DNA from 2 places in the Brenneria roseae subsp. americana genome. Region 1 is predicted to be linked to the other one. Evidence: predicted binding sites of a transcription regulator. Region 1 holds the regulator's gene; the other holds the start of a gene.
The links. Region 1 encodes Fur, which represses iron uptake genes when iron is present. Its sites were predicted from a motif close to ATAATAATGAGAACNACTATCAA; they were not measured.

Region 2: B4923_RS07890 (TonB-dependent receptor domain-containing protein) is a predicted target of Fur. The motif match lies at 1,994-2,016, and genes of this name have one in related genera.

What each region holds. Positions count from the first base shown of each region.
Region 1 covers NZ_QDKJ01000004.1:319,360-327,488, forward strand. The annotation lists gene fldA (flavodoxin FldA) at 1,044-1,571, shown strand; gene fur (ferric iron uptake transcriptional regulator) at 1,897-2,346, shown strand; gene glnS (glutamine--tRNA ligase) at 2,487-4,145, opposite strand; gene nagE (N-acetylglucosamine-specific PTS transporter subunit IIBC) at 4,308-5,804, opposite strand; gene nagB (glucosamine-6-phosphate deaminase) at 6,251-7,051, shown strand; gene nagA (N-acetylglucosamine-6-phosphate deacetylase) at 7,233-8,129, shown strand, end outside.
Region 2 covers NZ_QDKJ01000005.1:87,811-95,939, reverse strand. The annotation lists gene B4923_RS07900 (ketose-bisphosphate aldolase) at 1-365, shown strand, start outside; gene B4923_RS07895 (CAP-Gly protein) at 735-1,775, shown strand; gene B4923_RS07890 (TonB-dependent receptor domain-containing protein) at 2,118-4,487, shown strand; gene B4923_RS07885 (NAD(P)H-dependent oxidoreductase) at 4,767-5,348, shown strand; gene B4923_RS07880 (LysR family transcriptional regulator) at 5,374-6,270, opposite strand; gene parE (DNA topoisomerase IV subunit B) at 6,288-8,129, opposite strand, start outside.

The DNA.
Region 1 (8,129 bases):
TGCTCCAAACCTAAGCATTAAAATAACAAGGATGGCTTTTTATCGTTAATCAACAGACAGTTTTCAGAAAAAACCATGTCATGAAATATGTTACATCTCCCCCAATGTTCAATTTCATTGTGTTGAAAACAAAAGGGACCACGCTGACTAATCGACAAAATTCAGAGAATATTTAGCGTTGGAGATACCTTTCTTCAATTTATTGTTCTATTCCGAGAACAATTTCATAAATTTTCAGATATATAAGAATATTAAGTATCGTAAATGCCGCTGAAGAAGGTTAGCGACACTAACCGCAGCATATGAAAAAATCCGGTCACAGACAGTACGACGATACAATGAGCGGCAACCATGGCGAAGCACAGCACAGATCACCGATGTCAGGTTGATTTTCAGGTGTCTGGCCATACCCCGAAAGATAATATTCCGATTGCCGATAAAATTTAAACTTTTCAATTTCATACGGCCATACTACATATAGCTTATCATCTTCGTCATGATGATATTTGTTTAAAAATCCAACACACATCTCATGATTTGCCGAAAATTGTCCGGCTAGTAACCTGATAACGTGACAAAATTAGCGTAAAAGACGAAAAGATAAAATCAAAATGGCATTTCATTATTCTTTAAGCAAAAAATATAACATTTTATTTTTTAGCACACCGATTTTAATATTTCATTCGCACGCTAACATTTCAATAGGATAAAGAATAAGTGGATATGAGAAATAACCGCCTGATATTTCCCATTCCCTCCTTCAACCAATTCCGCATGCCTGTGACAACCTTACCGCGCTGTGCGTCATCAACCATCCCCTCGTTTAAAGACGATGGCAGCATGATTGACATTGCCACTCGCATACCAGATTGCCTTGAATATGCGTGTGTTAACCAACGCCAAACCGAAGTGGATAAAACCTCACCCAATTTACGTATCCTTACCGATACGAGTTTCTCATGCAGGTTGTGTCTGTTATTATGAGCCGATAAGTGGGTGAGACATGGCACCATACCATTAAGAATCAAGAGGTTATTTAATTCATGGCACTGATAGGCATTTTCTTTGGCAGTGATACTGGCAATACTGAAAACATTGCCAAGACGATCCAACAGCAGCTGGGCACCGACGTTGCTGAAGTTCATGACATCGCCAAAAGCAGTAAAGAAGATCTCGAAGCTTTCGATATCCTGCTGTTGGGTATTCCGACCTGGTATTATGGTGAAGCCCAATGCGACTGGGATGACTTTTTCCCGACGCTGGAAGAGATCGATTTCACCGGCAAACTGGTTGCCCTGTTTGGCTGTGGCGATCAGGAAGATTATGCAGAATACTTCTGCGATGCCATGGGCACCATTCGTGACATCATCGAGCCACGCGGTGCGACCATTGTCGGGCACTGGCCGACAGAAGGTTATTACTTTGAAGCATCGAAAGGTCTGGCGGATGACAACCATTTCATCGGTCTGGCCATTGACGAAGATCGTCAACCTGAACTGACCAGCGAACGCGTAACGACCTGGGTTAAACAGATCAGCGAAGAGTTGAACCTGAAAGAGCTGGTTGGTTAATATTGTTTCTGGCCCTGATAGCACGATCAGGGTCAGATCAATAGGAAAAACCTTTCATAATAATTGACACATTTTTTTAACTTCCCGCCATAAACCTGTACAATAAACCCATCGGTTTTGTACGTGCATGAATGTTTCTTCATTTATCAACAACACATTGCGTCAATACCTATAATAGGTGTAGGGACAACATTGTTAACATTCCATGGTTTCCATTTTGCATGCACGGTTCTATAATTGGGACGCTATTACATTTTTTGAGCCGACCGATGTCATAGGCTAGATAGCCTCCATTGATATAAGTAAGCAACAGGACTAAATCCGCATGACTGACAATAACACCGCATTAAAGAAGGCCGGCCTGAAAGTCACTCTTCCAAGACTGAAAATTCTGGAAGTATTGCAGGACCCAGAGTGCCATCACGTCAGTGCGGAAGATTTATACAAAAAACTGATTGATATGGGCGAAGAAATTGGTCTGGCGACCGTTTATCGCGTACTTAATCAGTTTGATGATGCTGGTATTGTCACCCGCCATAATTTTGAAGGTGGTAAATCAGTTTTTGAATTGACTCAACAACATCATCATGACCATCTGATTTGCCTGGATTGTGGCAAAGTCATTGAATTCCGCGATGAATATATTGAAGCGCGTCAGCGCGAAATCGCAGAAAGACATGGTATCAAACTGACAAACCACAGTTTGTATCTGTATGGCCATTGCAGCGCAGGGGATTGCCGTGAAGACGAAACCCTGCACGATGCAAGAAGATAAATCGACCGCATAAAAAATCCGCCGGAGCGACTTTTAACGTCGCCTGCGACGGCCCGCAGGGTGACGGGCAGGATCGCCCGTCATAAAATAAAACCGCCTCGGCGGTTTTATTTTTATATTACCGGGTACTCTGTTCGGCATTAGCCGACCCAGGTATCCCGCAAGCCGGCAGTACGGTTAAACACCAGATGCTCTGCACTGGAGTAAACACGATCTGCGCAGAAATAACCTTCTCGTTCAAACTGATAGGCCTTCTCTGCTTCAGCCTGCGCCAGGCTGGCTTCGACAAATCCATAAGTAATCTTCAGTGAATCCGGGTTAATGGTGGACAGGAAATCCTCCGCCGCGGCCGGGTTCGCGACGCTGAACAAACGATCATACAGACGGAATTCTGCCGGCAACGCATGGGCTGCTGACACCCAATGAATCACCCCTTTCACTTTGCGGCCATCTGCCGGATCTTTACTTAACGTTTCAGGATCGTAGCTGCAATAAATAGCGGTGATCGTGCCCTGCTCGTCTTTCTCGATACGTTCGGCTCTGACCACGTAAGCATTACGCAGGCGAACTTCTTTACCCAGCACCAAACGTTTGTATTGCTTGTTGGCTTCTTCACGGAAGTCGGCGCGATCGATATAAATCTCACGGCTGAACGCGACCTGGCGAGTCCCCATCTCCGGCTTATTCGGATGATTTGGCATGGTAACCCACTCTTCATGGTCTGAAGGCAGGCTTTCAATAATCAGCTTCACCGGATCCAGAACCGCCATGGCACGCGGCGCATTTTCGTTCAGATCGTCGCGGATACAGGATTCCAACGCCGCCATTTCGACGTTATTATCCTGCTTGGTAATCCCGATGCGAACACAGAACTCACGGATAGACGCCGCACTATAACCGCGACGACGCAAACCAGAAATGGTTGGCATACGCGGATCGTCCCATCCCTCGACAACCTTTTCCTCGACCAGCAGATTCAACTTGCGCTTGGACATGATGGCATATTCAAGATTCAGGCGAGAAAACTCATACTGACGTGGATGGCAAGGAACCGTAATGTTGTCCAGTACCCAGTCATACAAACGACGATTATCCTGGAATTCCAACGTACACAGGGAGTGCGTCACGCCTTCCAGCGCATCGGAAATGCAGTGGGTAAAGTCATACATCGGGTAGATGCACCACTTGTTGCCGGTCTGATGATGCTCAGCGAACTTGATACGATAGAGAACCGGGTCGCGCATAACGATAAATGACGATGCCATATCAATCTTGGCACGCAGACAAGCGGTTCCTTCAGCAAAACCGCCGTTACGCATTTTTTCAAACAGAGCGAGGTTTTCCTGTACGGTACGATCGCGATAAGGGCTGTTTTTCCCTGGCGACGTCAGCGTACCGCGGTATTCCCGGATCTGTTCCGGCGTCAGTTCATCAACGTATGCCAGTCCTTTACTAATCAACTCAACCGCATACAGGTGCAACTGATCGAAATAGTCGGAAGAATAGCGAACCTCACCGCTCCATGAGAATCCCAGCCACTCTACGTCACGTTTGATCGACTCAACGTATTCAATATCTTCTTTTACCGGGTTGGTATCGTCAAAGCGCAGATTGCACTGCCCATTGTAATCGCGTGCAATGCCAAAATTCAGACAGATAGACTTCGCATGGCCAATATGCAGATAGCCGTTAGGCTCTGGCGGAAAACGCGTCTGGATATGATCATGCTTACCGGATGCCAAATCTTCATCAATAATCTGACGGATAAAGTTAGTTGGGCGGGCTTCAGCCTCACTCATGCTTGATTCCTCAAATGCTAAAACGACATATAACCGCTAATGATCCAACAAGCTACGTCGGGAAACAACCGTTAGTTTCATTTAATTATTAATGATGAAAAAAACGGGGTGAGATTGTGATCTCACCCCGTAAATTTATAGCAAACCATCACTGTGTGACGTTTATTGCTCTTTGCTGACGCTCTTCAGCGCAGAAGCAATGGATTCCGCCTGCGTCCCCACCACTATCTGAACGCTCTGCTTATTCAGGCGGATAACGCCCGCGGCACCGAGTCGTTTGGCCTGAGCTTCATCAACCAGACCGGAATCCACCACATTCAGACGCAAGCGCGTGATACAGGCGTCAATCCCAACCAGATTATCTTTACCACCAAGCGCCGCCAGATAACCACGAGCCAGTTGGTTGGAATCCTGGGCGGCGGATGTTGCAGGCGTCGTGTTGACGTTATATCCATCGGCTTCGCTGCCGCTGACGGACAGTTCACGCCCGGGCGTCAGCAGGTTGAAACGAGTGATGGTAAAGCGGAACACCAGATAGTAAACACCAAAGAACACCAGTCCCTGTGGTATCAACATATACCAATGCGTCGCCAATGGGTTACGCGACGACAGCATCATATCCACCAGACCGGCGCTGAACCCGAAACCGGCTATCCAATGCATACTGGCCGCAATGAACACGGAAATCCCGGTGAGCAACGCATGCAGGAAATACAGCACCGGCGCGACAAACATAAAGGAGAATTCGAGCGGTTCGGTGATCCCGGTGAAGAAGGAGGCAAATGCCGCCGCGATCATAATCCCGGCAACTTTGTTCTTATTCTCAGGACGCGCGCAGTGATAAATCGCCAATGCGGCACCAGGCAGACCAAACATCATAATGGGGAAGAAGCCTGCCTGATAACGTCCGGTGATCCCCACAACCGCTTTACCCGCATCGATGGACTGCTGCCCGGCAAGGAAATTCGGGATATCGTTAATCCCGGCGACATCAAACCAGAACACCGAATTCAGGGCATGATGCAAACCAACCGGAATCAACAAGCGGTTAAAGAACGCATAGATCCCTGCGCCAGCCGAGCCCAATTGCTGAATGTGTTCACCAAAGGCCACCAGCGCATTGTAAATGGCTGGCCACACATACATCAAAATGAATGCAACCAGAATCATCAGGAACGATGTCAGGATGGGAACCAGACGGCGTCCGCTGAAAAATGACAGCGCTTTCGGTAATTCAACCCGACTAAAACGGTTATACAGTTCCGCTGAAATAATACCGATCAGAATACCAATAAACTGGTTTTCAATTTTCCCGAAAGCCGCAGGCACCTGATCGACCGGGATCTTCTGAATCATGGAGACTGCCGCCGGCGAACAGAGCGTGGTCAATACCAGATAGCCGACAAAACCGGTAAGTGCGGCTGCACCGTCTTTATCTTTCGACATGCCATACGCAACGCCCACAGCGAACAGCACCGCCATATGCTCAATAATGGCCGCACCTGATTTGATAAACAGAGCCGCCAGCGCATTTTCACTCCCCCAGCCCACCGGATCTATCCAGTAGCCGACACCCATCAGGATAGCGGCGGCAGGCAGCGTCGCGACTGGTACCATCAACGCCCGCCCAACCTTTTGTAAATAGCCTAGAATACTCACCTTTTCCTCTCTTCCCCTAGGGGTAAACAAAACTGCCGGTTAGATTTGCTCACTGCCGGGTCAAACCATCGTGTATGGCTTTGGCATGGAGTGTAAGAAAAATATTTCGCTACGCAAATTAAACCCTAGCATTATGTGATAACAATCACTAAAAAATCGCATACAAAAAGTTTATACCTGAATAAAACGCCAACTTATTTCAAGACAAAAAAAAACAAGGTACACTGATACTCAGTTTTAATCCCGGCATTGAAACGCGCCAATGGCGCGATTTAGCCTAATACTTATTTTATTCCCTATCGTTCTCAAGGTGCGGTAAGGCGGCAATAAAACCCGTTCCAGGAAATCAGGATAGCCGGAGGAACGGGAAAACGCAGGAAGCCGCCATATCGGCCACTTGAAAAAAGATGACGGGATCACCCATTGAGTAAACCAGGAGAGCACTGATGAGACTCATTCCCTTAAATACCACAGCGGAAGTCGGCAAATGGGCCGCACGTTATATCGTCCAGAGAATCAACGACTTTAATCCCAGCGCCAGCCGACCTTTTATTCTCGGGCTCCCTACTGGCAGTTCACCGCTGGAAGCCTATAAGGCGCTGATTTCAATGCATCAAGCCGGTTTGGTGAGTTTCAAACACGTTGTAACTTTCAATATGGATGAGTATGTCGGCCTGCCCAGCGACCATCCTGAAAGTTACCGTACCTTCATGTACCAGAATTTTTTCAATCACATTGATATTGCGCAGGAAAATATTAACCTGTTGAATGGTAATGCAGAGAACATCGAAGAAGAGTGTCTCCGCTACGAAGAAAAAATCAAATCCTACGGCAAGATCCATCTGTTTATGGGCGGCGTGGGCAACGACGGACACATTGCCTTCAATGAGCCCGCATCGTCTTTAGCCTCCAGAACGCGCATAAAAACCCTGACCGAAGAAACGCGTATCGCCAACTCCCGTTTCTTTGGCGGTGAGGCGAGCCTGGTGCCCAAATATGCGCTGACCGTTGGTGTGGGTACGCTGCTGGATGCCGAAGAAGTGATGATTCTGGTTACCGGACGCAACAAGGCACAGGCCTTGCAGGCAGCGGTAGAAGGAAATGTAAACCACATGTGGACAATCAGCTGTCTACAGCTTCATGCTAAAGCAATCATGGTTTGCGATGAATCGTCCACCATGGAGCTGAAGGTAAAAACGGTTAAATACTTCCGTGAGCTAGAAGCGGAAAACATGAAAAATCTTTAATCTATATCCCCAATAGATTTCAGGTACAGGACAAAACGTTGTCGTTTTGAACAACGCAAGGCGTTAGCCCTTCACGGGCGAGATTCATGCATGCGCCTCGTAACGCGGCAACCGAAGGACGAATTTGTCCAGCCAACGCGCCTGCGACTTGGAAGATGGCGGGGTAATCTGGGAGTTGATGATGTTCGCTTTAACAAATGGCCGGATTTTTACCGGTCACCAGGTGCTTGATAATCATGCAGTCGTGATTTCTAATGGTTTGATAGAGCGTGTCTGCCACGTTGGCACGCTCCCCGTCGAGTTGAAAAAGCATGACCTTGGCGGCGCATTGATCGCTCCCGGATTTATCGATCTGCAACTCAACGGCTGCGGCGGCGTTCAGTTTAATGACTCGCTGGAATCCATTTCGGTCAAAACGCTGGAAATCATGCAGCAGGCCAATCAGCGATCGGGCTGCACCAACTTTTTACCCACGCTGATTACCTCCAGCGATGCGTTTATGAAGCATGCGGTGGACGTCATGCGCGCCTATCTGGCACAAAACCGTCATCAGGCTTTGGGTTTACACCTCGAAGGTCCCTGGTTGAATATTATTAAAAAAGGCACGCATAATCCCGCGTTTATCCGCCAACCGGAGAAAGAACTGGTCGATTTTCTGTGTCAAAACTCAGATGTCATCACGAAAATCACGCTGGCGCCTGAAAAAGTCGAATCATCGGTCATCCGTCAACTTATCGAAGCGGGTATTGTGGTTTCAGCAGGACATTCCAACGCCACCTGGGAGCAGGCCAAACAAGGTTTTGCCGCCGGTATCCGTTTTGCCACGCACCTGTTTAACGCCATGCCTTATTTGACCGGTCGCGAACCGGGTCTGGTCGGCGCCGTCTACGATGCGCCGGAAGTCTATTGCGGTATTATCGCCGATGGTTTACATGTTAACTGGGCAAATCTTCGTAACAGTAAACGAATCAAAGGTGACAAACTGGTGCTGGTCACCGATGCTACGGCGCCGGCAGGCGCGGATATTGACCAGTTCAGTTTTGCTGGTAAAACCATATACTACCGTGACGGGCTATGT
Region 2 (8,129 bases), on a different contig from region 1:
GCGTTGATACGCTGGCGGTCGCGATCGGCACCGCGCACGGCATCTACCCGAAAGACCTGAAGCCAGAGCTGCAAATGCACATTCTGCGGGATATCTCGCAGCGGCTGTCTATCCCGCTGGTATTGCACGGCGGCTCAGCGAACCCGGACGCCGAAATTGCCGAAGCCGTGACGCTCGGCGTGGGCAAAATCAACATCTCCAGCGATATGAAATACGCCTATTTTAAAAAAGCGCGTGAAATCCTCAGCCGTGAAACCTGGTGGGATCCCAACGTGATCTACCCGGAGCCCATCAACGCGGCAAAAGAAGTCATCCGCTATAAAATGGCGCTATTCGGTTCGACGGGAAAAGCCAGCCTGTATTGATCCCATCGCCGGATAACCGTTCAGGGAGCTAAGGCTCCCTGAACGGTTGATGGCCCCCCTTTACCATCACTTGATTCTTCATTCCACTGCGATAGTCCGTTTTCATCAGAAATACCGATTGTCTTATATTAATCATACTAATTGTTTTATTGGTATATTTATACCGTTCCCGCTAAAAAAAACAGTAATCATCACTGAATATGTTATTTTTATTTATTTTAACAAATTGAATTATATTAATTTTATCTTTCACAGGCCGTTTGATTGTTTACCAATCACCTTGTTTTTTCAATCGCGACTATACTTCAGCTTGCTTAATGATTTTGCCTTGAACTATGAGGCTTTGATTGCTTAAAAAAAGGGGTTGGTATGGGTATTTCGAACGAATTACATGTAGCGAAAAAAATATCATGGGGTAGCATCATTGGCGGTGTTGTAACCGTGTTAGCCGTTTCATTACTCCTCTCTACGCTCGGCACCGGTCTGGGCTTTTCGATTGTCGATCCATTGTCTGACGAGCCAGTTGACGGAGTGGGAACCACCGTCCTGATCTGGTCTGCCTTATCCATCATTGTCAGTCTGGCTGCGGGAGCGTTTGTTGCCGGGCGGTTGGCGGCGGTTGATGGCTTGATTCATGGCTTTCTTGTCTGGGCGACGTCGCTGATTGTTGCCGCCGTTTTAGGCAGCATGCTGCTTGGCGGCGCGTTGAAAGCCACCGGTCACGCGCTCGGCTCGGTAGCATCATTAACGGGTAACGCCATTTCCGGCGCGGGCTCCGCCGTTGGAGGAGGATTGCAAGGCATCGCCAGTCTGGGCAGCAAGGCGTTTGAGCAGCTTGATCTGGATACCACGCTGCAACCAGAACAGATGACCAACGAGGTGGCGCAGGCATTACGCAACAGCGATATTGAGTCATTGCATCCAGACTATATGAAAAAACAGTTGGAAGAGGCGAAAACGGAAATTGGCGCAGCGATAAAAGCCATTGCGCTCAACCCGGATAACAGCGATGACGTTATACAGAGTCTGGTCGAAAAGCTGAAAAAACGCGGGGAAGCATTAGCGCAGGACGTCGATCGTGATAGCGTAACCAAAGCGTTATCAGACCATACTTCCTTGTCGCAGGAAGAAGTGAATCAAACCGTCGATAACCTGATTGAAGCCAAGAATAAAACGGCACAGTTGGTCAATCAGCGGTTGAATGACGCCGAAGCCCGTATTGAACAAGCCAAACAGCAATATGCCGAACTGAAGCAAAAAGCCCGCGAACAGGCTGCTGCTGCCGCTTCCGCCGCCGCGCAGGCAGCGTTTTGGTCATTCTTTGCCCTGCTGATTGGCGCTATTGTCAGCGTATTCGCCGGTTTGTGGGGAGTTAAAACCAGCAACAAATACCACTTCGAGCAGGTGTAAATTCACCATCGCTGGCTGAACCCGTTTATAACCCGGTGTTGTTCGGCTTTATCGGCACAGCCAGCTTATATTAAGACAATCTGTTTACCGACAGGCTCCGTAAAAGGAGCCTGTTTTATTTTATCTCTGCCTCCGCACCAACCACCGATTACCCGCCTAAAACGTTTTATTAAGAATCATTCATCATTATTGCAACGGTTAATGATAATGCTTATCATATGATAATAGTTATCATTACCTTGTTTTTTATAATGTTATAGCTTGTTTTTCTGCCACCGCCATTGATTGCCAGCGCGTCTACCGACATCGCTGGTCGGACAGCCCATAGCAAAGAGTATCACTATGTTAACTAATAAGAATTTAAATAAAATTCTTCTCACCGGTATATTAACGGGCATCGCGTTAAACAGTGCCGCCGCCGATAGCCAGACAACCCCACAGACTAATTCAGCCAGCGAATCAGAGCCAACAGGCGACGTAATGACGGTTTATTCTCCCAAAGTGGAGAAAGAGGCAGGAACCAAGACCACCATCACCGCCAGCGATATGCAGAAAGAGGGCGGCAACGATTTCGGCACCATCATGCGCTATCAGCCGCTGATCAGCGCCACTGGCGCTGCCGGTGGTTCCGGCACCGGCAAGAGCGGTTTCGACCGCGGTGGTTATACCGGCTATAACGTGCGCGGTATGGAAGCCAACCGCGTCTCCGTTGATGTAGATGGCGTGGAACTGCCTACCGCGACCGACCGCTCCCTCGCCAGTGATACGGGACGCGCCAACCTGGGTACTTACGGCATTGGCCGCGACTATATCGACCCCTATATGTATGGTTCCGTGGGCATCGAGTCCGGCGCCACTTCCGTGACCAATAGTAACAACGCGCTGGGCGGCTCAGTTTCATTCCGTCCCAAATCTGCCGATGACTACCTCTCCGCAGACAAAACCAGCTACTTCGGCTACCAGAGCGACTATGATTCCTCCAACCGCAGCTGGCACAACGGCATCACCGCCGCCGCCGGTGATGACTACCTGCGCGGCGTAATCGTGGTCAGCCGCCGCGACGGGCAGGAAACCGAAAACAACAGCGGCACCATTGATGCCTACCCGGCCAACTGGCACTCCAACGCAATACTGGCGTCCGGCATCTGGCAGGCAACGGATACTCATCAGTTGACCGCCACACTGGACTATTATCATAAAACCAACCACACCCACTACGACACCTGGAACAGTTCCGGCAGTTCGATTATCGGCACCGCCCAGCAGAGCAGCCAGACCCGACGCTGGGGAGCCAGCCTGGCGGATCGCTGGACGCCGGAAAACAACTCATTTTTCGACGTGGTGGACAGCAAAATCTTCTATCAGAAGACACAGGCCCACGACAACACCTATATGCCCGATGCCTATTCTTCCGGTTATCCAATGCAGCTGGTCTATTCTGACTACGATACCGACACTTTCGGTGTTGAAAGCCGCGCCAGCAAAGAGTGGAATAACCACCGCTTCAGCTTCGGCCTGAATGCACGTCAGGCCAATACCAAGCGCCCGTTCACGCAGGAAGGGTCGGTAGGCAACCAGATTTCCCGTCCGCAGGCGGACAGCAGCCAACTCACGCTGGGCGCGTTCGCGCAGGATACGATCACCTGGGATCTGGGCGGTCACGACTTCTCTATAGTACCGGGGGTACGTGCGGCGTATCAGAAGTCCAAGCCTGAAAATCTGTCCAATCTGCTTGATGCCAGCAGCGTGGCTGACTCCGATGAAGTCAACAGCATGTACAGTTCCAATAGCGATACTCAAATCCTGCCGTCGCTGAGCTTCCTGTATGACATCAAACCTGACCTGATCGCTTATATCCAGTACAAGCGCGGCGCCCAGTTCCCGAACGCTGGCCAATTGTATGGCGCCTGGAACGTCGGTACCACCACGGCTTACCGTAGATACGCCATCGTCAGCAGCCCGGATCTGGAGACGGAAACCAGCAATAACTACGAGCTGGGACTGAAGGGCCAGGTGGTGGAAGGCATTACGCTGAGTGCGGCCACTTTCTATAACGACTATAAGAATTTTATTGCCTATACCCGTTATACCCGTACCGGCAACCCGGAAAAATTCACCAACGTACCAAGCCAGTTCACCACGATCTATCAGGCGGAAAACCGTGATAAGGCTTACATCTACGGCGGTGAAATCAGCGCCAAATTCAATCTTGGCACCTGGTTCGAGCAGGCGAACGGCTTCAGTACCCGACTGGCGTTCGGCTATGCGGAAGGGGCATCTAAATCCAGCTATTCAGGGGACAAATATGTTGACCTGGAAAGTGTAGCGCCGATGAAAGCCATCGTTGGCATTGCCTATGACGATCCCAGCAAGCTCTACGGCGCGGCGCTGACCGCAACCTTTAACAAGGGCAAACAGGCCACGTCCACCGATACGCGTAATAGCTATAACAACAGCGGCAGCGATCTCACCGAATCCACCACCGAATATATGCGGGTGCCCGGCTACGGTGTCGTTGACCTGACCGCTTATTACCGTGTCGCCAAAAACGTCAAGCTGAGCGGCGGCATCTACAACATTACCGATCGTAAATACTGGGATTACCTGAGTAGCCGCAATCTGGAAAATTCCACCAATCAGGACCTGAACGATCAGCAATTGGCTGTCGCGCCGGGCCGGACCTTCCAACTGGGCGTGAATGTGGATTTCTGATTCACATAAAACGCGATCTCACGTCAAACAAGGCGATGCTGATGCATCGCCAAATACAACCAGGGGTAAGAGAGCAGGTTATCCTCTTACCCTATATTCACGACCCGTGATACGCCCCTTCCCATCCATCCCAAATGACGGCAATAACGTGTTTACCTAATCCCGCATTATTGTATTTTAGTCAATGGTGTTGTGCGCTCCCGCACATTTTTCTTATCAATCAGACCTAATAGACTAGGCCTAACTCATCTTTCAATAACCTAATTCGGGATCATACCTATGCAGAAAATTTTGCTGATTAATGCAGGCAAATCATTTGCTCACTCCAAAGGTGAACTGAACAATACTCTTACCAACATCGCCGCCGATTTTCTGCGTGAAAAAGGTCATGATGTGCGCGTGACCACCGTGGATAACGGCTACGATATTGAACAGGAAATCCAGAATTACCTGTGGGCGGATACCATCATTTATCAGATGCCTGGCTGGTGGATGGACACGCCATGGATATTGAAGAAATATATTGATGAAGTGTTTACCGCAGGTCACGGCTTACTCTATGCCAGCGATGGCCGCAGCCGTGCCGACAGCAGTAAAAAATACGGCTCTGGCGGCCTGTTGCAAGGCAGGAAATACATGCTTTCCCTGACCTGGAACGCCCCGTTGGAAGCTTTCGAGGATCCCGATCAATTCTTCCATGGCGTCGGCGTGGACGGGGTTTATCTGCCGTTTCATAAGGCCAATCAGTTCATCGGGCTATCCCCGCTGCCGACCTTCATTTGTAATGACGTGATAAAATCACCGGATATCCCCGCGTATACCGCGCGTTACCGTCAGCATCTGGGCAAACTTTTTGCCTGAGGGAATACGCCGCTGTGGGCAACGCTCACAGCGGCTGCTCCGACAGTTTCTCGCTCAGATAATCCAGAAAACAGGTAATACGCACCGCCAGTTGGGTGTTGCGGTAATACACCGCGTGGACGGGCAAACTGACATTTACCGTTTCCTCTTTGAGAATCTGAACCAGACGGCCCGTCGCCAGATCATCCCGAATCAGAAAATCAGACATGCGGACAATCCCTTCCCCGCGCAGCGCCAGTTGGCGCAACGTCTCACCGTTTGAAGCCGCCAGTGCGGGAGTAATCGGGTAAAAATCCTGTAGCCCATAGCGCAACGGCCAGTGATTCAGCGACTCCACCTGGGTAAATCCCAGACAGACATGTGTCGCCAGCGCCTCAACATTCGCAGGTGTCCCATGACGCCGCAGATAATCCGGGCTGGCAACCACGCGCAAGCGGCTCGACCCCAACGCGCGGGCATGGATGCTGGAATCTTTTAGCGTGCCGATGCGGATCGCGATATCCGTGTGCTGTTCCAGCAGATCGATAATAAAATCGTCGGTGTTCAGTTCAAGAATGATCTTCGGGTAGCGGCGGCGGAATTCGGGAACGAGGGGGACAATGACATGTTGCATAAACGCAGAGGCTGCATTGACCCGTAACCGCCCGCCGGGCCGATCGTGCCGCAATAGCACCTGCTCTTCCGCATGTTCCACCGCATGGATCACGGCTCGCGCATGCTCAAGAAACATCACGCCTTCTTCTGACAGAGACAAACGTCGCGTGGTACGGTGCAACAGCGTCGTTCCCAGTTTACCTTCCAGACGCCGCAACGCCCGGCTGATACCGGACGTCGTCTGACCCAGTTGCTCTGCCGCCGCGGTAATCGATCCCGTGTCGACCACCACGACAAAAGCCTGCAATTCCTCAAGCGTGACTTTCATAAGCGCATACCCAAGCGTTATACTTCGATTTCCGCTCTGTCGCCCTTCTCTTGCAACCAGTTACGCCGATCTTCGGAACGTTTTTTCGCCAGCAGCATATCCATCATCGACATGGTCTGATCGATATCAGCGTCATTAATGGTTAACTGCACCAAACGACGGGTATTCGGATCAAGCGTGGTTTCACGTAGCTGCAACGGGTTCATTTCACCCAATCCTTTGAAACGCTGCACGTTAGGCTTGCCCTTTTTACGCTTGAGCTGCTCCAGTACGCCCGCTTTTTCTTCTTCATCCAGAGCGTAGTAAACTTCTTTCCCCAGATCGATGCGGTATAACGGCGGCATCGCAACATAAACATGTCCGCCGCGGACCAGCGCCCGAAAATGACGGACAAACAGGGCGCACAGCAGCGTGGCGATGTGCAAACCATCAGAATCCGCATCCGCCAGAATGCAGATTTTGCCGTAACGAAGCTGGCTGAGATCGTCACTGTCCGGATCGATGCCGATCGCCACGGAGATATCATGCACTTCCTGGGAAGCGAGCACTTCATCAGAAGAAACCTCCCAGGTATTCAGGATCTTACCCTTAAGCGGCATGATCGCCTGAAACTCACGTTCCCGCGCCTGTTTCGCCGATCCCCCCGCGGAATCGCCTTCCACCAGAAACAATTCCGTGCGATTCAAATCCTGCGAGGTGCAGTCTGCCAGCTTACCGGGCAACGCCGGGCCACTGGTCAGTTTTTTACGCACCACCTTCTTGGCTGCGCGCATACGACGTTGCGCGCTGGAGATAGCCAGTTCAGCCAGTTGCTCCGCGGCTTGTACGTTCTGATTCAGCCACAGGCTGAAAGCATCTTTCACCACGCCGGAAACAAACGCGGCGCACTGGCGCGAAGACAGGCGCTCTTTGGTCTGTCCGGCAAACTGCGGCTCCTGCATTTTTACCGACAGCACATAAGCGCAGCGTTCCCAGATATCGTCCGCGCTCAGCTTCACGCCGCGCGGCAGAATATTGCGGAATTCACAGAACTCGCGCATGGCGTCCAGCAGCCCCTGGCGCAGGCCGTTAACGTGTGTCCCGCCCATCGGGGTGGGGATCAGGTTAACATAGCTTTCGGTCAGCAGATCGCCGCCTTCCGGCAGCCACAGCAGCGCCCAGTCCACCGCCTCGGTATCCCCGGTGATGGAACCCAGAAACGGTTTTTCCGGCAGGGTAATCAGGCCGTTCACCGCTTCACACAGGTAATCGTTCAGACCATCCTGATAACACCAGCGCTGTTCGGTGTTGTTGACCTTGTCTTTGAAAACGATTTCGACGCCGGGGCACAAGACCGCTTTGGCTTTCAGTAAGTGCGTCAGCCGCGATACCGAAAAGCGCGGGCTGTCGAAAAACTTCTCATCCGGCCAGAAATGTACCCGCGTACCGGTATTACGGCGGCCGCAGGTGCCCGTTACGGTGAGATCCTGCACTTTGTCGCCGTTTTCAAACGCCATATCGTAGACCTGTCCGTCACGTCGAACCGTCACTTCCACCCGCGATGACAAGGCGTTAACCACAGAAATCCCCACGCCGTGCAGGCCACCGGAGAACTGATAGTTTTTATTGGAGAACTTACCGCCGGCATGTAACCGGCACAGAATCAATTCAACGGCCGGGACGCCCTCTTCAGGGTGGATATCCACCGGCATGCCGCGACCGTCATCAATGACTTCCAATGACTGATCGTCGTGCAGAATCACATCAATACGGCGTGCATGTCCCGCCAATGCCTCATCGATGCTGTTATCTATAACTTCTTGCCCCAGATGATTAGGACGTGTGGTATCGGTATACATGCCCGGACGACGGCGCACCGG